DNA from 4 places in the Terrabacter sp. P2_E3 genome. Region 1 is predicted to be linked to each of the others. Evidence: predicted binding sites of a transcription regulator. Region 1 holds the regulator's gene; each other region holds the start of a gene.
What was found. The regulator LexA, encoded in region 1, represses DNA repair genes until DNA is damaged. The targets are predictions, from matches to a motif close to TCGAACANNTGTTCGA.

Region 1 (5,018 bases):
TGCCGCTCCAGACGCACGACCTCGGCACCTTCGACGACCTCGTCGACCTCGTCAGTGGCGGCGGCGTCGTCGTGCTCTCGGGTGCGGGGCTCTCGACCGAGTCGGGCATCCCCGACTACCGCGGGCCCGACGGGACCCGTCGGGTCGAGCCGATGACGTACGGGGAGTTCGCGGGGTCGAGCGAGGCCCGTCGGCGCTACTGGGCTCGCAGCTACATCGGCTGGCAGCGCTTCAACGCCGCCGCGCCCAACGAGGGGCACCGCGTCGTCACCGACCTGCAACGTGCGGGCTACGTCGGGCCGATCATCACCCAGAACGTCGACGGCCTGCACCAGGTCTCGGGCGCGACGGACGTCATCGAGCTGCACGGGTCCCTCGACCGCGCCGTCTGTCTCACGTGCGGCGAGTACACCTCGCGAATCGGCCTGCACGAGAGGATGACCGAGGCCAACCCCGGCTTCATGGACCGCTTCGAGGAGGCGGCGCACGTGGTGGGCTCGCAGTGGGGTGAGCAGGTGCGGCCCGACGGTGACATCGTGCTCGCCGACGCGCTCGTCGAGTCCTTCCACGCCCCGCGCTGCCTCGTCTGCGGCCACGACACCGTCAAGCCCGACGTCGTCTTCTTCGGCGAGTCGGTGCCCAAGGCCGTCGTCGAGCAGTGCTTCTCCCTCGTTGAGAGTGCCGGCGCCGTCCTCGTGCTCGGGTCGTCGCTGTCGGTCATGAGCGGCTACCGCTTCGTCCGTCGCGCGCACCAGCGCGACGTGCCCGTCGCGATCGTCACGCGGTCGGCGACGCGCGGCGACGCCGAGGCGACGCTGCGCCTCCACGCACCTCTCGGCCCGACGCTGACGGAGCTGCGCGATGCCCTCGGGCACTGAACTGCCTTGGTATGCCGCCCTCCCGGAGTCCGGTGACGGCCCGTCGGTCCGCTGGACGTCCGGCGCGTTCGAGGCCGAGCTGCGCGAGTGGGTCGGTGGAGTCCTGGGCGGTCTCGGCACCGACCTCGTGTCGCTCGACGCGGTGCACCAGCGCCCCTGGTCGACGGTGTGGCGCGGTGTCACATCGGACGGCGCCACCTACTGGGCCAAGCAGAACTGCCCGCACCAGTCGTTCGAAGCGGCCCTGCTCGTCGTGCTCGACCGCCTGTCGCCGCACCGGGTCGTCCCGGTCGTCGCGGCCGACGTCGAGCGCGGCCTGCACCTCGTGCCCGACCAGGGGCCGGTCTTCGCCCTGACGGTCGCGGACGACGACGTCGACGCCTGGTGCCGGATCGCCGCCGAGGCGATGCACCTCCAGCGCGAGCTCGTCGGTCACGAGGCGGACCTCCTCGGCGCGGGCATCACGGCCCTGCCTCCGGCCGAGTCGGCGGCCTACGTCGAGGCGAGGGTCGCGTCCCTGACGGCCCTGGCCCCGGACGACCCGCGCCGCATGGCCGACGACGTCGCGCACCGGTTGCGTGCGCTGCTGCCGGCGGTCACGGCGTGGGCCGACGACGTGGGGGGTCTCGGCCTGCGGGAGAGCCTCGTGCACAACGACCTCCACGCCAGCAACGTCTTCGCGACGGCGCACGGGATGCGCTTCTTCGACTTCGGTGATGCCGTGCTCGCGCACCCGCTGTCCGCGCTCTTCGTCCCGCTCAACGTGCTGCTCCACCGCTTCGGCGCCACCCCGGACGACCGTCGGCTGAGGCGGGTGGCGGACGCCGCGCTCGAGGTCTGGGGCGACGTCGTCCCGGTCGCTGCACTGCGCTCGGCCCTGCCGTCCGCGCTGCGGCTCGGGCGGCTCGGGCGCGCCGAGTCGTGGCTCCGGGTCACCGCGACCCTGACGCCGGAGGAGGCGGTCGAGCACGGCGACGCCGGCACGTGGTGGCTCGGTGCTCTCGGTGACGAGCCGCCGCTGTCCTGAAGGCTATTCAGCCACGGACCGAGCCGAACGTGCCTCGGCGCCATCGGCCTCGCGCAGGTCCCACAGCTCCTTGGTCTGCACGCCCCAGTAGGCGGCGAAGAGCACGATGATGATGACCTCGGCGATGAGGATCAGGTGGTCGAAGCCGCGCACCGTCAGGGCCGCCAGCACCGTCGCCCCCAGGGCGACGGCCAGGGCGACCGCGATCGCGATGTAGATGCGCTTGTAGACCGTTCCGCTCGCGCCGGTGCCACCGGCGGCGCCCTGGTGGCGCTCCTCGGCGCGCAGCGCGCTGAAGACCATGACGGCGATCACCCCGGCCACCATGGTGCCCGCGGCGATGCCGTGGCTCAGTGCGATGAACCGGTCGCGCAGCACGAGGAAGAGGGTGAGCTCCGCGAGCAGCACCAGACCGCAGACGGCCGAGACGACCGCCGAGCGCACCGTGGGCCGGTCGGACGGATCGCGCGTCATCGCGCCGCGCTTGAGCCAGGCGGCCACGAGGGCCGCGAGGACGGCGACGACGACGAGGGACCAGATGTTGTTGCGCACGGCCGCGGCGATCTCGGCCGGGGTCTGGGTGTACGCGTTCGGCCCGCACCGCCCGTCCGGCACCGTCGGGACCATGGCGACGACGAAGGCCATGAAGCCCGAGAAGTTGAGCAGCACGTCCTCCTCGGGCGAGTGCCCCTTGTAGGCGATGAGGCTGGCCCCGAGCGCGCACAGCGAGCCGACGAAGACGGTCCGCGCCGGCGTGTAGTAGTACGCGCTGATCGAGCCGAGCCAGCACGAGTGGTCGGTCTCCCACCACCACTGGTAGCCGACCGAGAGGAGCAGCATGAGGAGCAGGGCGATCATCGCGCCGCGCAGGTAGCGGTAGGTGAAGACGACGTCGCGGGTGCGGCCGGGTGCCATGGCGGTCTCCTTCGCAGGACTCACGAGTCAGAGTCTCGCGCCGTCGCGTCCGATACGCCTCCCGGACGCGACGATGCCGCCGGCGCGGAGGGCGCCGACGGCGTACGTCGTCGGGTGGGGGAGCGGGGCGACGTCAGAGCCGGCGCAGGACCGCCGTGACCTTGCCGAGGATCGTCGCGTGGTCGCCGTCGATGGGCGAGAAGTCGGGGTTGTGCGGCATGAGCCACACGTGCCCGTCGGTGCGCTTGAACGTCTTGACCGTCGCCTCGTTGTCGAGCATCGCGGCCACGACGTCGCCGTTCTCGGCGTGCTGCTGCTGGCGCACGACGACCCAGTCACCGTCGCAGATCGCGGCCTCGACCATCGAGTCGCCGTTGACCTTGAGCAGGAAGAGGTCACCCTCGCCGACGAGCTGCCGCGGCAGCGGGAAGACGTCCTCGACGACCTCCTCGGCCGTGATCGGCACGCCCGCCGCGATCTGGCCGAGCACCGGGACGTAGGACGCCTCGGGGCGGGCGTCGCCCGAGTCGGTCTCGGTGTCGTAGTGGTCGCCCCGCGGACGTGGCCCGGTCGGGTCACCGCCGCGGTAGCCGAGCTCCTCGGCCTTCGCATCGGGCGAGACGACCTCGAGGGCCCGCGGCCGGTTGGGGTCGCGGCGCAGGTAGCCCTTGGCGACCAGGGCATTGAGCTGGTGGGAGACGCTCGACGGGCTGGCGAGGCCGACGGCGTCGCCGATCTCGCGCATGCTCGGCGGGTAGCCGCGCCGGTCGACGGAGTTGCGGATGACCTCGAGCACCCGCCGCTGGCGGACGGTGAGACCGTCGCCGGTCTCGCGATCGGGAAGCTCGGTCACGCCCATGGTGTCCCCTTCGTCGGCTCGTCAGTCCGCGTCGTGACGCTGGGTGTGCGGCCAGTGTCAGTGGTGGCTGGTGAGGTCTGTGGTGTGAGGAAAGACTACGCAGTTCGAACACAGTTGCCAAACACCTGTTCGATGCGTGTCTCGACTTCATCGAACATACGTGCTACAACTCGTACAGACGTTCTATCGAACACGTGTTCGCCAGATCAGGAGCAAGGGGAGGTCACCATGAGCGCCATCGTCCTCGAGGCCGTTCGTCAGCCGCACACCGAGGAGCCCGCGCGGTCGCAGCCGACCGGTCGGCCCCGTCTCGTCCTCGTCCCCACCGGGCCGGAGGCCGCTCGTGCGGTGCGTGCCGCGAGGCCGCCGATGCGCCTGACGCGTTTCGGTCGCCTCGTCGTGACGCTCCTCGTCGCGGGCGTCGTCTCCCTCCTCGGCGTCGGACTCGCCGGTCAGCTCGCGTCGGCCACGGGCGAGCCGCGCACGATCACGGTCCGGTCCGGCCAGACCCTGTCGGGCATCGCCGCCCGCGAGCTGCCTGAGCTGACCGCGGCCGAGGGTGTCGTCGAGCTGCAGATCGCCAACGCGCTCAGCACCACCTCGATCCACGCCGGCCAGCAGCTCGTCGTCCCGGGTCGCTGAACCGGGGCCTCCTGGGCCGGCCGGGGACGTATGCCGTGTGTCCGGCTGCGCCCGTCCCGGCCCTTCCGATCCGCCGCGTTGGCTCCACCTTCAGCGGCTGGCGGTAGCGGCGCTTCGACCCCGCCGTTCCTGCCCCGGACGCCGCACCCCTGACGGGGGTGCGGCGTCCTGCTGTGCCCGCACCTGCCGTTCCCGACCCCTGTGGATGACGGGCTCGAGTCCTCGGACGCCTTGCCTAGCGTGGCTGTCCTCGGAAGGGAGCAGGGGATGCGCTACGACGTGGACACCGACGCGCTGCGCGACGACGCCGCCTCGGTCGGCGAGGTGCTCGCGCGGGTGCAGCGGCTGAGGATCGGCGACGAGCTGCGGCCACTCGGTGGGGCGATCCCCGGTGGTCGTGTCGCCGGCGGGCTCGGCCAGGTCGCTGCGGCGTGGGAGGCGCGGCTGGCCGGGACCCGCTGGGAGCTGCGCGAGCTGGGCCGCTGCCTCGCCACGGCCGCCGACACCTACGACGCCGTCGAGCAGGCGTCCCGGCAGGCCCTGCGGTCGTCGTCGTCCGGCGGCACCCCATGAGACCTGATGTGGCGGGTGCCGGTGCTCCGCTGACCATGACCGTCGCCGACGTCCGGGCCTGCCGACCGCAGTCCCTGCTCGAGGTGGGCCGGCGCCTCGAGGAGCATCGCCTCCGGGTCCTCGG
Region 2 (5,018 bases), on a different contig from region 1:
GACCGCGTCCTCTGGGGTGTCGGCGTCGACCCGTCGATCGTCACGGCGTCCATCAAGGCGATCGTCTCGGCGGTCAACCGCGCCCACCGCGACGCCGTTCCGAGCCCCTCGTCGGACGCCTGATCTGACGCCCACCCGCGTGGGGTAGCGTCTGGCGCCATGGAGTCCCCGGTCGGTCGAGCGCTGCTTCGACTGGCCGGGGTCTCGCTCGTCGCGGTCGCGGTCGTCGGACTCGTCGCGCCCCGACCGGTCAACGTCGAGCACCGCTGGCAGGTGGTCGTGCCCGTCACCCTCGGGCTGGTGCTGCTCGCTGCGGTCGTCCGCGTCCCTGCGTGGGCGAAGCGGCGCTGGGTGCCGGTGGTGATCGCGATCGGCGGAGGCCTCGTCGCGACGCTCGTCGGTCTCATGACGCGCTACCGCTACGGCTGGGACGCGCGGATCGTCATGGACATGGCACGCAGCCTCCAAGCAGGGCGACGGCTCAGCCAGGGCGAGTACGACTACCTCTCCCTCTACCCCAACAACCTGCCGCTGCTCGCCATCGACAGAATGGGCGTCGCTGTGGGACAGGCGTTCTCGCTCGCACCCGACGCCGTCCTCATCCCGCTCAACGGGATCTGCGTGGGCCTGACGCTGTATGCCGTCCACGACCTCGTCGGGCGCGTGGCAGGTCGCGGTCCTTCCCTCGGCGCCCAGCTCGCGACCCTCGTCCTCGTCGGCACGAGCCCGTGGCTGGCGGTGCCCTACACCGACTTCTACGCGATGCCGTTCGTCGTCGGGGGAGTGGCCCTGGCCGTCCGGGCCATGACCCCGCGGCCGCGCACGGGACGAGTCGTCCTGTGGCTGCTCGCGATCGTGTCGGTCACGGTGGCCTACTCCATCAAGACCACCCCGGTCGTCATCGCCATCGCGGCGGTCCTGACGGCGGTCGTGGCGATCTTCGACCACGACCTCCTCCCGGCCCGGCGCGCGGGCGTCATCGCCGCCTGCGCGGCCTCCGCCCTCGCGTTCGTCGTCCTCGGCGTGGGCCTCGGCGCCGCGGCCACCGCGGCCTCCGGGGTCGACTCCGCGCGCATCGACACCGCGGTCTCGCCCCCGATCCTCTGGTGGGTCGCGCTCGGCGCCGACGAGCAGCGCTCGCCCACCGGCGTGGTCAGCTACGGCGCGTTCTCACGGGAGATGGTCGACGCGGTGACCGGCCGCAGCCAGGCCGAGATGAAGACGTATGCCGCAGGCGCCTTCGCAGACCGGTGGGCCGAGCGAGGTCTCGGCGGCACGCTCGCCTTCTACGGCAGCAAGGCGGCCTGGAACTGGGGCGACGGGATGTTCTGGGCGTGGGGGGAGGGCCCCGACTCGCTGCCCGGCACGCTCGCGCCGGCGACCGGCGTGACCGGGATCGTGCACGACCTCAACGGCTTCCACGGGTCGGGCTACCAGCTGCGCGCCGACGTGACCCAGGCAGTGTGGCTGGCCGTGCTGCTCGTGGCCGGCGTCGGGCTGCTGCGCGCGCCCTACCGGCGGGAGACGCTGCTCGTCGCTGGCTCGGTGCTTGGCATCGCGGCCTTCACGCTCGTGCTCCAGGGACGCTCGCGCTACCTCTTCGCGTTCGTCCCTCTCGTCGTCGTCCTGGCCGCGATGGTCCACGCCTGGCTCCCTCGCCCGAGGCGAGCAGGTCGCCTCGGGCGCCGCACCGGCTGAGCCGTCCGGGTCAGTCGATCGAGTCGGTGAGCACGGCGTCGACCGCGGCCAGCGCCGCCGTGTCGCCGTCGCGCGTGATCTCGCCCTCGACCGGACGGTTCCAGAGCCAGCAGTCGATGTCGGCTGCGGACCCGCTGATCTCGGCCGCCGCGGCGTCGTCCGGTCCGTCGCTGACGAGGAAGCGCTGCACGTCGATCTCGTCGCCGTTCCACGTGCCGGTGACGCGCACGGGGGTGACCGTCCACGCGTGCATGGCATCGACCGTCGCGATCGTCACCGGCGCCGAGACCGGTACGTGCGTCAGGTCGGGCTCGGGCTCGTGGCCGCGCATGATCCGCAGGGCCTCGTCGATGCCGTCGGCGGCCAGCCGGCAGTCGAGCGGGCTCCGCTCACCGACCGTGAGCTCGGCGTCGACGCGGTGCACCATCGCCTCGTGGGCCTGGCGCCGACGGATGTAGCCGGCGGTCTTGTCGTCGGACCACATCCAGAGCGGCGTCTCGGGCGGAAGGCCGCTGAGCACCCGGTGCAGCCGCTCGCTCGAGCGGTCGAAGAAGGCGAGCAGCCCGGCGCGGTCGCCCGGACGCTGCTCACGGGTCGCGTTCATCGCATCGAGGTCGGCCGGGTCGGTGAGCCCGCGCTCGGCGATCTCGCCCCAGAACCACTGCACCTCACCGAGGTGCCACAGCAGGTCGTCGGCGTCCCAGTCGGGACACGTCGGCACCCGGGCGTCGGCTGGTGCCGTCGCGAGCACCGTCCGGAAGCGGGCCGAGTCGGCCGCGAGGTGGTCGAGGAAGGGAAGGGGGCCACCTGAGCGGCTGGACGGCATACGTGGGTCTCCTGTCAGCGAACGCCGGCTACACGGAACTGCACCGAGATGCGCGGTCCCATCGGCTCGGACGTCTTGGGGACCGAGTGGTCCCACGTCCGCTGGCACGAGCCGCCCATCACGACGAGGTCACCATGTCCGAGGGGATAGCGCAAGCTCTTTGTCGTCGAGCCGGGGATCGGTCCGCCGTCACGGGGACGGAGGGCGAGTGTGCGTGCGGAACCGAGCGAGAGGATCGCGATCATCGTGTCGCTGTCGCGCGAGCGCCCGATGCGGTCGCCGTGCCAGGCGACGCTGTCGCGACCGTCGCGGTAGAGGCACAGGCCGGCCGTGACGAACGGTTCGCCGAGCTCGGGCGCGTAGTGACGGCTCAGGGCGTCGCGGGCCTCGACGAGCATCGGGTGGGGCAGCCTCTCGTCGCCGGCGTAGAACTTCGTCAGCCGGGGGACGTCGACGACGGAGTCGTACATCTGCCGGCGCTCGGCGTGCCACGGCACGTCACGCAGCAGGGCCGTGAAGAGCTCGTCGCCGGCCGCGAGCCAGCCGGGACGGACGTCGACCCACGCGCCGTGGGCCAGGTGGTGGCGGGTCTTCCCGGTGCCGACGTCGCGCAGCGTCATCGCGTCGGTGAGGTCGAGGAGCGAACCCTGGAGAGAGAGGTCCATGGCCCCACGATAGCCCACGGGTCGAACGGGTGTTCGACTCCCGGCGGTGTTTCGCGTCGACCTCGTGGACACCGGCGCGTGCGGTGCCGCCGACGCCTCGGCGGGGGAGACAATGGACCCATGCCCCTCTACCGTGACGAGGCGATCGTCCTGCGCACCCACAAGCTGGGCGAGGCCGACCGCATCATCACGATGCTGACCCGCACGCGGGGTCGGGTCCGCGCCGTCGCCAAGGGGGTGCGCCGCACGAAGTCCCGCTTCGGGTCGCGCCTCGAGCCCGGCATGGTCATCGACGTGCAGTGCTACGAGGGTCGCAACCTCGACACCGTCACGCAGGTCGAGACCCTGGCGCCCTACGGCGACGCGATCGCCCGCGACTACATCGCGTACACGTGCGCCACCTCGATGCTCGAGACGGCGCTCCAGCTCACCGAGGAGCACGAGCCGCAGACGCAGCAGTACCTCCTGCTCGCCGGCGCGCTGCGCTCCCTCGCCGAGCACAGCCACGACGCCGGGCTCGTCCTCGACGCCTACCTGCTGCGCTCGCTCGCCGTCGCCGGCTGGGCACCGAGCTTCGTCGACTGCGCGAAGTGCGGGGCCCCGGGCCCGCACCGGGCCTTCAACGTGCAGGCCGGCGGCGCCGTGTGCTCCGTATGCCGTCCGCCCGGCTCGAGCGCCCCTGCCCCCGAGACCTTCGAGCTGCTCGCGTCACTGCTGACCGGCGACTGGGACGTCGCCGACGCGAGCGACGAGCGGTGCCGCAGGCAGGGCAACGGCCTCGTCTCCGCCTTCCTCCAGTGGCACATCGAGCGAGGGCTGCGGTCGCTGCGCCTCGTCGAGCGCGCCTGAGCCAGCAGCGAACCCGATCCCGACCGACCGGAGCCCCATGTACGCCAAGCCCTTCCCGCACCCGTCCGGCGCCACCCCGCCCGTCATCGCGCCTGCCCTGCTGCCCAAGCACGTCGCGATCGTCATGGACGGCAACGGCCGGTGGGCCAACGCGCGAGGGCTCCCGCGGACCAAGGGCCACGAGGCCGGGGAGGCGTCGCTGCTCGACGTCGTGGCCGGAGCCATCGACGTCGGCGTGACCCACCTGTCCGCCTACGCCTTCTCGACCGAGAACTGGCGGCGGTCTCCCGACGAGGTGCGCTTCCTCATGGGCTTCAACCGCGACGTCATCCGCCGACGACGCGACCAGCTCCACGAGTGGGGCGTGCGGATGCGCTGGGTGGGTCGGGCGCCGCGCCTGTGGCGCTCGGTCATCAAGGAGCTGGAGATCGCCCAGGAGCTGACGCAGCACAACACCGGGCTCACCCTCTACTTCTGCGTCAACTACGGCGGGCGTGCCGAGATCGCCGATGCCGTGCAACGGATCGCCCACGACGTCAAGGACGGTCGGCTCCGACCGGGCTCGGTCGACGAGAAGACGATCAAGCGCTACCTCGACGAGCCGACGATGCCGGACGTCGATCTCTTCGTGCGCAGCTCCGGAGAGCAGCGCACGAGCAACTTCCTGCTGTGGCAGTCGGCCTACGCCGAGATGGTCTTCCAGAACCGGCTGTGGCCCGACTACGACCGTCGCGATCTCTGGGCCGCGATCGAGGAGTACGTCGACCGCGACCGCCGCTACGGCGGAGCCGTCGACGCCCCGACAGCCAGCTCCTGACGGCAGCGGCACGCAGCCTTCTCGATCGAACGCCGCGTTCGGTGTCGAAAACCTCGGTAGAACACGGCTTTCGAGACCGAACGCGGCGTTCGGTGCGGAGAGCTGCTGGGGTCAGTCGGCGGTGGCGGTGCAGTCGGCGCAGGTGCCGAAGATCTCGAGGGTG
Region 3 (5,018 bases), on a different contig from region 1:
CGAAGGCACCGATGTCCGCGAAGCGGCCGCCCGCGAGGAAGCTCACCGTCTCGACGCACCCCGCGACGAGCCTCCCGGAGAACGTGACGGGTGCGTCCTCGTGGCCCGGATCGATGCGGGTCCACGTCCCTCGGCCCTCGAGGGTCATCTCGGACACCGTCGGGTTGCCGGCGTAGTCGTCCCAGCCGCCGGCACGGTGCCGCCCGGGGGAGTGCTGCCGCAGCTCGTCCCCGGCCGCGGCGCCCGCCACGTCGACCCAGTGGAGTATGCCGTCCGGCACGGCATACGGGGTGTCCATGAGGTTCTGCCCGTGGATCGTCGCGATGCCGGTCGTGAGGGTGAGGGGGGTCAGCCACGTCGAGGTGTCGGAGAAGCCGACGCACCACGTCGGCTCGGCAGCGGCGACCGCATCGAGATCGAGCAGGTCGAGCAGGTCGATGCCCGTCTCGCCGCCCCACGGCGGGACGACCGCCCGGATGCTCGCGTCGAGGAGCATCTCCATGAGCTCGGCCGCGCGGGCCTCGCGAGGCCCGCTCACGTGGCTCGGCGCGTGGTTGAGCTCACCCACGACGACGTCGAAGCCACGGTCGCGGAGGCACTGGACGGCATACGCGAACCGTCGCCAGAGCTCGTCGGAGACGCCGGAGCTCGGCGAGGTCACGCCGATCCGGTCGCCGGGGCGCAGTGGGGCGGGGTAGCGGATCGGCATGGCTGCCATCGTGCCAGCCATGCCGATCCGCTTCAGCCCGGTTTCGGGCGGGTCGGTCGGTGGCGTCAGGCCTTGGCGGCCGTGAAGCCCTGCTCGAGGTCGGCGACGATGTCGTCGATGTGCTCGATGCCGACCGAGAGGCGCACGAGGCCCGGCGTCACGCCGGCAGCGAGGCGGTCCTCGTCGGGGCCCTGGGAGTGCGTCGTCGAGGCCGGGTGGATGACGAGCGAGCGGACGTCGCCGATGTTCGCGACGTGGCTGTGCAGGGTCAGCGCCTCGACGAACTTCTTGCCCGCCTCGAGGCCACCGGCGATCTCGAACGAGAGCACGGCGCCGGCGCCACGCGGCGTGTACTTCTCCGCGAGAGCGTGGAACGGGCTGTCCGGCAAGGACGCCCACACGACCTTCTCGACCTGGTCGTGACCCTGGAGAAAGGCAGCGACCTGGTGGGCGTTCTCGAGGTGGCGCTCGATGCGCAGCGACAGCGTCTCGATGCCCTGGGCGATGAGGAACGCGTTGAAGGGCGACGCGGCCGGGCCGAGGTCGCGCAGCAGCTGGACGCGGGCCTTGAGGATGAAGGCGAGGTTGGCGCCGAGCGGGCTGCCGACGCCGAGGTCGCGGGCGAAGACGAGCCCGTGGTAGCTCTCCTCGGGCGTGTTGTAGTTGGGGAACTTCTCCGGGTCGGCGCCGAAGTCGAAGTTGCCGGCGTCGACGATGACGCCGGCGATCGAGGTGCCGTGACCGCCGAGGTACTTCGTCGCCGAGTGAACGACGATGTCGGCGCCCCACTCGATCGGGCGGATGAGGTAGGGCGTCGCGAGGGTGTTGTCGACGACGAGCGGCACGCCGTGCTCGTGCGCGAGGGCCGCGACGGCCTCGATGTCGAGGATCTCGCTCTTGGGGTTGGCGATGGTCTCGCCGAAGAGGAGCTTGGTGTTGGGGCGGATCGCCGCGCGCCACGAGTCGATCGACGTCGGGTCCTCGACGAAGCCGACCTCGATGCCGAACTTCGGCAGCGTGTGCTTGAAGAGGTTGAACGTCCCGCCGTAGAGGCTGGGGGAGACGACGACGTGGTCGCCCGCCTCGGCGATGTTGAGCACGGCGAGCGTCTCGGCGGCCTGGCCCGAGGCCACGAGGAGGGCGCCGACGCCCCCCTCGAGTGCCGCGATCCGCTGCTCGACGACGTCGGTCGTCGGGTTCATCAGACGGGTGTAGATGTTGCCGAACTCCTTGAGCCCGAAGAGGTTCGCGGCGTGGTCGGTGTCGTTGAAGACGTAGCTCGTCGTCTGGTAGATCGGCAGCGCGCGGGCCCCCGTGGCACTGTCGGGGGCCTGGCCGGCGTGGATCTGCTTGGTCTCGAAGGACCAGTTGGGCTCGGTCATCGGTCGTCCTGCTCTTCCTGGGTCGTGTCGCTGACCGGGTCCCGTGTCACCGGGCCCCGTGCACCGACGGGTCGGTGCGGGAGAGAGGCTCTCCGCGCTTGCCCGAGCGCCGGGTGGCGTCGACGGGCCAGGTCTTCACCCGGGGCACCCCACCGCGGTTGGAGGGTTGCCGGCCAGCGAGCCGGGGCTTGTCGCTGGCGCTCATGACCTACCGGCGAGTGTACGTATGCGTGTCCGCCACGTGGGAGGGCGTGTCCTCATCGTGGACGGGCCCTTTCCGACGAGGGCCTCAGACCGGCGTAGGGCCGGGTCGAATCAGACGGGATGGCTTGCAGGGCAGAGCGGTTCGTTGTCCACAGGGGATCGTCCACCTCTTGAAAGTCGTTCGAACACCTGTTCTGCTTGATGCATCGAAGGATCACCGAGAGGAGGCTCACCGTGCCGTACACGCCGTCACCGGTGGAGTCCTCCGGTGTGCCGGGGGGTGGGTGCTGGACGACTCTGCGAGTGGCGTGGACGGGCGACCGTGGCCGGCTGTCCCGGTCGCTGGGACCGGTGCTGGAGCGCTGGCGCGCCGATGCCGCACTCGCCTCTGTTCCGGGTGCTGCGGTGGCCTGCGGAAAGGGGCGCACCGGTGATGCTGCCCGGGTGACGGCCGGTGAGCGCGCGGCTGCAGCGGTGGCGTTGGAGGGGTTGGCGCGGGCCGGGGAGCGGGTGCTGGCCGAGATCGAGGCGCTCGAGGTCGCCAAGGCGCGCCTCGAGGCCGACCTGCTCGCCGCGTACGGCGCGCTGGCCGGCATCGAGGCCCAACAGGTCGACGCCCTCCCGGRCGGGGCCGTCGCCCGGGTGTCCGCGCGGGTCTCGCCCGAGCGGGTCGTCACCGAGGAGATCGCCCTCGCGACCGGGGTCGGCGCCGGGGAGGTCGCCCGCCGGCTGGCGCTGGCCACCGAACCCCGCCGGCACCGGGTCGTCCTCGGTGCGCTGCGCGCCGGTCGGCTGTCGCTGCACCGGGCGCTGCAGGTCGTCTCCGACACCGCCCAGCTCCCGGACGCGGACGTCACGTCGGTCGCGCAGGCGGTGCTCGCCCCGTCCCGGGACGGGCAGCCAGTCCCGCAACGCACCTTCACCGCCCGCCTGCGACGGGCGGTCGCGTCGGTCGATGCCCGCGGCGCCCAGGAACGGCACGCGCACGCCAGGGCCCGGCGCGGGGTGTTCGGCCGGCTCACCGACGACGGGATGGGCTGGCTGACCGTGACCACCGACGCCGCGAGCGTCGCTGCCGTCATGGACCGCCTCGACACCACCGCCCGGGGGCTGCGCGGCGCGGGCGATGCCCGCAGCCTCGACCAGCTCCGCGCCGACCTCGCCACCGACGCCCTGCTGCACCGACCGGGCCACCCCGGGGCAGCACTCCCTGCCGCGCCCGGACCCGCCGTCGATGCGGCACTGGGCGCAGCATCCGGGAACGCCGTCGACCCGGCGCCCCGGGAGGCGTCCCGAACCGCGTCCGGAACCGCGTCCAGCACGGCATCCGGAGCCATGCCCGGGACCATCCCGGGTGAGGCGGCGGCGCTGGCGTGGATCGTCGTGCCGTTCGAGGTCGCCACCGGCGAGGCCGACACCGCCTGCGAGGTCCCCGGCCACGGCTGGGTCACCGCCACCCACGCCCGCGAGATCATCACCCGCCCCGGATCCGTCTGGGCCACCCTGCCCGTCGACCTGCCCACCGGCCGCGCCCTGTCCCGCCCGACCCGCAGCTACCGCCCGACGCGCGCCATGGTCGAGCACGTCCAGGCTGTCGACGGGGTCTGCCGCGGACCCGACTGCCACGTCCCGGCCACCCGCTGCGACCTCGACCACGAGACCCCCTGGCCCACCGGACCCACCCGCGTCGGCAACCTCCACGCCAAACACCGCCTCCACCACAACCTCAAGACCGACGGCATCTGGACCTCCACCCCGACCCCCGACGACGGCCTCACCTGGACCACCCTCACCGGCCGCACCTACACCACCCACCCCAAGAACTGGCGCGACGGCCTAGCCCCACCGGCAGGACGGGGCAGCCCCACCACGTCAACCGATCACCCACCGTCGCAGGGCGATTCAGGCCATCGCCACCTCGGCGCGCACGACCCACCACCCTTCTGAGTGGGCCGCGCCGCGTCAGGAACGCAGGGTCAGGAAGGCAGGGTCAGGAATGCAGGGTCGCGACATGGTCACGCGCCCGCGTGAGCCAGACGTGGCGTTCAGCGGACGGCATGCCTGCGGGGAGGCTGCGGTACGCCGTCATCCGCCGGCTGCCCATCGTCAGGACCTCCGAGCCGGGCAGGGTCTCGAGCTCGGCCCGAGCATCCGGGTCGAGCTTCACCCCGATGACGTCGTCCAGCGCGACGGCGAAGACGTGCCCGTCGACAAGCGCGGCAAGGGTGCCGAACATCGGGCGCAGCTCGACCACGGAATCGTCACCGAGGAGCGCGCGCAGCTCCGAGCGAGTGGCCGACTCGGCATCGCCGGCATCGCCGGAGTGCCTGAAGTCGCTGGAGGCCACCGGGCTACTTCTTCGGCTTCTTGACCTTGGGCGGGAGCGTCGCGACGTGGTCGCGGGCGCGGTCGACCCACGTGGTCAGGGCAGCGTCGTCGAGGTCAGGAGGCAGCGAGAGGTAGCCACCCATGGGCCGCCCGGCCGGACCGAACGGTCCGCTGCCCGGCAGCGCCCTCAGCTCCTCGAGCCCGGCCGGATCGAGCTTGACCCCGACGTCCTCGCCGAAGAGCCCGGCGAACATGTTGCCGTTGACGAAGGCCCCGAGGCTGCCGAACATCGGCTTGACCTCGACACCGGGCCCTTCGCTGACGAGACCGCGGAAGTGGGCCTTGGCCTCGTCGCCGTGCTTCGGCATGTCCATGGCTCCCATGACACCACCACC
Region 4 (5,018 bases), on a different contig from region 1:
CATCTCCGGCGACTACACCATCGACCCGAGCCACACGCGCATCGGCTTCTCCGCACGCCACGCGATGGTCACGAAGGTCCGCGGCCACTTCGACGAGTTCGAGGGCTCGGCCCACGTCGACACCGTGACGCCGGCGAACTCCTCGGTCACGGTGACGATCCAGGCCGCCAGCGTCACCACGGGCAACGAGCAGCGCGACGGTCACCTCAAGACCCCCGACTTCTTCGACATCGCCACCTACCCGCAGATCACGTTCGTCTCGACGAACGTCGAGCGCGACGGCGCCGAGTGGGACATCACCGGCGACCTGACCATCAACGGTGTCACCAAGTCCGTGACGATCCCCTTCGAGGAGACCGGCTCGGCCAAGGACCCGTTCGGCAACACGCGCGTCGGCTTCGAGGGTGACGTCACCATCGACCGCACCGAGTGGAACCTCTCCTTCAACGCGGCCCTCGAGACCGGTGGCGTTCTCGTCAGCGAGAAGGTCAAGCTCGAGTTCGACGTCTCCGCGATCGCCAACGTGCCCGCCGAGGTCTGAGCAGCACCGCACCACAGCACACCCAAGGGGGTGAGGACCACACGGTCCTCACCCCCTCGTGGTGTCCGGAGGGCATGCCGTGAGCACCGCGACGCTCCTCAGTCACGACGGTGCTCGGGCAGCCCGTCGACCGCGTCGCGGATGATCGGCCACGCGACCTCCCCCGAGTAGCCCTTGCGAGCGAGCAGCCCGGCCAGACGTCGGGTCTGGACCTCGGGAGCCAACCCGCGCATCGAGCGCAGCTTCTTGGCCACGAGCTGCTCGGCCCGAAGCCTCTCGTCCCCGGCACCCACCTGACCGAGCGCCTCGTCGGCGATCTCCTGGTCGATGCCCTGCTTGCGCAGCTCGTGCGCGAGCGCGCGCCGGGCCAGGCCCTTGTCCGACTGCTTCGAGCGGACGAGCATCTGGGCGTACGCCTCGTCGTCGATGAGACCGACCTCGGCCATCCGGTCGAGGACCTTTGCCGCCACGTCGTCCTCGCAGCCGCGCTGGCGCAGCTTCTTCTCGAGCTGGGCACGGCTGCGCGGCGCCATGCTCAGCTGTCGCAGGACGATCGCGCGTGCCACCGACTCGGCATCGGCCTCGGGCACGGCCGTCTCGACGTCCTCCGGCGGGGGCGCCCAGTCGGGTCGCTCCCCCACGTCAGCGGAACCCCAGCCGGAGCGCGGCTTGGCAGACCGGCGCCCCTGACGGCCGGAGCCGCTGGCACCGCCCGACCGGCCCGAACGCCCGCCGCCGCGGGACCCTCCCGACGGGCTCGACCCGTCGGATCGGGCCATGCGTGTGCTCGCGGGCCGCCCGCTCTCATGCCCGGTCGGCTCGGCGCGGACGGGCACGGACCACGGAAGTACGGACCGGCTCGCACCGGCCTCGGCCGCCGACTCCCCCGAACCTGCATCCGAGCCTTCCGCCGACGCACCGCCGGCTCGCACCCCGGCCACCCCCTCGGCCTCAGCCAGGGCGGCCGCGGCGCGAGCCAGACGGTCCCGTGCGGTCTCCTGTTCGGAGAGACCCATGATCAGAAGTCGACAGGCACGTCCGAGACCTCGGCGGGCTGGTCGACGCGCGGCCCGACGCCGAGCTTCTCCTTGACCTTCTTCTCGATCTCGTCGGCGAGGTCGGGGTTGTCCTTGAGGAAGTTGCGGGCGTTCTCCTTGCCCTGGCCGAGCTGGTCGCCGTCATAGGTGTACCAGGCACCGGCCTTGCGGACGAAGCCGTGCTCGACGCCCATGTCGATGAGGCCGCCCTCACGCGAGATGCCGTGGCCGTAGAGGATGTCGAACTCGGCCTGCTTGAACGGCGGGGAGACCTTGTTCTTGACGACCTTGACGCGGGTGCGGTTGCCGACCGGCTCGGTGCCGTCCTTGAGGGTCTCGATGCGACGCACGTCGAGGCGGACCGAGGCGTAGAACTTCAGCGCCTTGCCACCGGTCGTCGTCTCGGGCGAGCCGAACATGACGCCGATCTTCTCGCGGAGCTGGTTGATGAAGATCGCCGTGGTGCCGGTGTTGTTGAGGGCGCCGGTGAGCTTGCGCAGCGCCTGGCTCATGAGTCGCGCCTGCAGGCCCACGTGGCTGTCGCCCATCTCACCCTCGATCTCGGCGCGCGGCACGAGGGCCGCCACGGAGTCGATGACGATGATGTCGATGGCACCCGAGCGGATCAGCATGTCGGCGATCTCGAGCGCCTGCTCGCCCGTGTCGGGCTGCGACACGAGCAGGGCGTCGGTGTCGACACCGAGCTTCTTCGCGTAGTCCGGGTCGAGCGCGTGCTCGGCGTCGATGAACGCCGCGATGCCACCGGCCTTCTGCGCGTTGGCGACCGCGTGGAGCGCGACGGTCGTCTTGCCCGAGGACTCCGGGCCGTAGATCTCGACGACGCGTCCGCGCGGCAGACCGCCGATGCCGAGAGCGACGTCGAGGGCGATCGATCCGGTGGGGATCACCTCGATGGGCGGACGGATGTCGTCGCCGAGGCGCATCACCGCACCCTTGCCGTAGCTCTTCTCGATCTGGCCCATCACCGAGGAGAGGGCCTTGTCCTTGTCCTTTTCCTGCACCGAAGCCATGTCGGTCACCTATCTGCCGTCTGCGTTGCGGTCGTCTACCTTCGACCCGGGCCACGGCCTCGTGCTGCGAGGTCCGCTGTCGGGTCAGACGCTAGGTGCCGGCGCCGACATCGGGAGGATCCACGAGACGGCCTGTGGACGATGCGGGTGGTGGCGCAGGACCTGTGGAGAACACTACCGAACAGGTGTTCGAAGTCCGTACGACACGCCGATCCCGGGTCAGCGTGTCGCTCTCAGCCGCGTCAGCGCCCGGTCGAACGCGGCGTAGGCCGTGTCGGAGAAGAGCCAGAACCGCGCCTCGCGCACCCCGCCGTGCACCGTGAGCGCTCCCGCCAGCGCCTCGAGCGACACCACCGCCGCCGCGTCGAGCGGGTAGCCGTAGACCCCGCACGACACGGCGGGGAAGGCGAGCACCGCGCAGCCGGCGGCGTCGGCGACCTCGACCGACCGCACGTAGCAGCTCGCCAGGAGCTCCGGCTCACCGTCACCTCCCCCGCGCCAGACCGGGCCGACCGTGTGGATGACGTGCCGCACGGGCAGCCGACCGGCGCCGGTGATCTTCGCGTCGCCGGTGTCGCACCCGCCGAGCAGCCGGCACTCGGCGAGCAGAGCCGGCCCCGCTGCCCGGTGGATCGCCCCGTCGACACCGCCGCCGCCCAGCAGGGACCGGTTCGCGGCATTGACGATGGCGTCGGCCGAGGCGTCGCTCGTGATGTCGCCGTGCCGCAGCGTGATCCGCGACAGACCGGGGTCGAGCGACGCCGGCATCAGCGACCGGCCTGACCGCCCTGGGCTCCCCGGGCGACACGGGTGTCACGTCCGAGACGTCGCTCCGGTGGCACGTCCATGTCGACGCACAGCGCTTCCCACACCGCACGCGGCGCCTCGCCATCGGCGAGGGCCTGCACGACGGTGCGGTTGCCGAGCGCACCCAGCACGTGGTCACGGGCGAGCGACCCGGCATACGCCGCGCCGAACTCGTCGTCCATCAAGGTCCAGAAGTGGCTGATCCGCACCACTGCAGTGTGCCACCCGGAGCACCGGAACCGTTCCGCGCGAATCCGTCGTCGGAGCGTTATCGCAACCGGCCGCGGACGTCCGGCGCTGCCGGTATCGTCCTCTCGTCCCGCGCGCAACCGCAGGACGCACCGAACTCTTCAGGGGAGCACACCATGACCGAGCCCACCGAGCCCACCGAGCCCACCGAGCCCACGCACGGGGCGAGCCAGCCCTACACCTACCCGACGCCCGCCGGAGCGGCCCAGACCGTTCCCGGCGAGGTCACCCTCTCCGACGACCCGCAGCCGCCGACGTCCGGGGGCCGCAAGCGCACGGGTCTGCTCGTCGGTGGCGTCGTCACCGCCCTCGTCCTCGGTGGCGCCGGCGCCTTCGCCTTCCAGACGCTGAGCGGCGGCGGTTCGCAGCCCGCTGACGTGCTGCCCGGCGACGCCTACGCCTACGTCCGTCTCGACATCGACCCGTCCGCCGGCCAGAAGATCGCCGCCGTGCGCTTCCTGGGCAAGCTGCCCCAGGTCAAGGATACGCTCGGTGCCGACGACCCCCGCAAGCAGCTGTGGCAGCTCGCCTCGAAGGACGCGAGCAACGACTGCGTCGCCAAGTTCAGCTACGACACGGACATCGCGCCCTGGCTCGGTGACCGGGTCGGCGCCGCGATCCGTCCCGGTGGCACCGCGGACGCGCCCAACGTCGCCATCGCGATCCAGGTCAAGGACGAGTCCGCGGCCAAGGACACCCTGACCAAGCTGTTCGCCTGCGACAAGGGCGGGTCCGACACCGAGCTGCGGATGAAGGACGGCTACGCCATCGTCACGCCGCCCGGCGTGGGCGACGCCACCCTCGCGGCTGCCGCCAAGGGCACGCTCGCGCAGAACGCCGACTTCACCGCCGACATGGCGGCCCTCGGCGAGCAGGGCATCCTGTCGGCCTGGTTCGACATGGGCACGGGGCTGAAGGAGATCCAGAAGTTCAGCGGCACGACCGGCATGGACGCGACGGCCCTGGCCTCGGCCAAGGGACGCTTCGCGACGGCGGTGCGCTTCGACGCCGACTACGTCGAGATGGCCGGCGTCGTGCGCGGCGCCGACGCGACGAAGTCCGTCAAGGGCGACGGCAGCGAGGTGGCCTCGCTGCCGGCCAACACGATGGCTGCCTTCAACGTCTCCGGCGCCGACCAGATGCTCGACTCGGCGTGGCCCCAGCTGAAGAAGCAGATCGAGAGCCTCGCCGCCGCCGACGGTGAGTCCGACCCGATCGGCATGGTCGAGCAGCAGCTCGGCATCAAGCTGCCCGACGACCTCAAGGTGCTGCTCGGCCGCTCCTTCACCCTGGCCATGCCCGAGCAGGACCTCAAGAGCGACGTTCCGGTCCTCGGGGCCAAGGTCGTCTCGA

Region 2: AC1DW8_RS12875 (alpha-ketoglutarate-dependent dioxygenase AlkB) is a predicted target of LexA. The motif match lies at 3,211-3,226, and genes of this name have one in related genera.
Region 3: AC1DW8_RS20090 (HNH endonuclease signature motif containing protein) is a predicted target of LexA. The motif match lies at 2,477-2,492, and genes of this name have one in related genera.
Region 4: recA (recombinase RecA) is a predicted target of LexA. The motif match lies at 2,787-2,802, and genes of this name have one in related genera.

The regions. Positions count from the first base shown of each region.
Region 1 covers NZ_JBFUEN010000023.1:41,915-46,932, reverse strand. The annotation lists gene AC1DW8_RS21995 (Sir2 family NAD-dependent protein deacetylase) at 1-878, shown strand, start outside; gene AC1DW8_RS21990 (phosphotransferase) at 862-1,905, shown strand; gene AC1DW8_RS21985 (hypothetical protein) at 1,909-2,820, opposite strand; gene lexA (transcriptional repressor LexA) at 2,954-3,679, opposite strand; gene AC1DW8_RS21975 (LysM peptidoglycan-binding domain-containing protein) at 3,908-4,321, shown strand; gene AC1DW8_RS21970 (hypothetical protein) at 4,589-4,894, shown strand; gene AC1DW8_RS21965 (alpha/beta hydrolase) at 4,930-5,018, shown strand, end outside.
Region 2 covers NZ_JBFUEN010000009.1:100,645-105,662, forward strand. The annotation lists gene leuA (2-isopropylmalate synthase) at 1-123, shown strand, start outside; gene AC1DW8_RS12865 (glycosyltransferase family protein) at 160-1,698, shown strand; gene AC1DW8_RS12870 (maleylpyruvate isomerase family mycothiol-dependent enzyme) at 1,709-2,524, opposite strand; gene AC1DW8_RS12875 (alpha-ketoglutarate-dependent dioxygenase AlkB) at 2,539-3,189, opposite strand; gene recO (DNA repair protein RecO) at 3,310-4,038, shown strand; gene AC1DW8_RS12885 (isoprenyl transferase) at 4,076-4,855, shown strand; gene AC1DW8_RS12890 (Fur family transcriptional regulator) at 4,967-5,018, opposite strand, start outside.
Region 3 covers NZ_JBFUEN010000019.1:23,635-28,652, reverse strand. The annotation lists gene AC1DW8_RS20100 (LD-carboxypeptidase) at 1-730, opposite strand, end outside; gene AC1DW8_RS20095 (bifunctional o-acetylhomoserine/o-acetylserine sulfhydrylase) at 775-2,091, opposite strand; SAM riboswitch class IV at 2,181-2,300, opposite strand; gene AC1DW8_RS20090 (HNH endonuclease signature motif containing protein) at 2,740-4,242, shown strand; gene AC1DW8_RS20085 (TfoX/Sxy family protein) at 4,286-4,642, opposite strand; gene AC1DW8_RS20080 (TfoX/Sxy family protein) at 4,647-4,997, opposite strand.
Region 4 covers NZ_JBFUEN010000009.1:44,852-49,869, reverse strand. The annotation lists gene AC1DW8_RS12640 (YceI family protein) at 1-541, shown strand, start outside; gene AC1DW8_RS12635 (regulatory protein RecX) at 640-1,182, opposite strand; gene recA (recombinase RecA) at 1,560-2,609, opposite strand; gene AC1DW8_RS12625 (O-acetyl-ADP-ribose deacetylase) at 2,829-3,377, opposite strand; gene AC1DW8_RS12620 (DUF3046 domain-containing protein) at 3,377-3,625, opposite strand; gene AC1DW8_RS12615 (DUF3352 domain-containing protein) at 3,782-5,018, shown strand, end outside.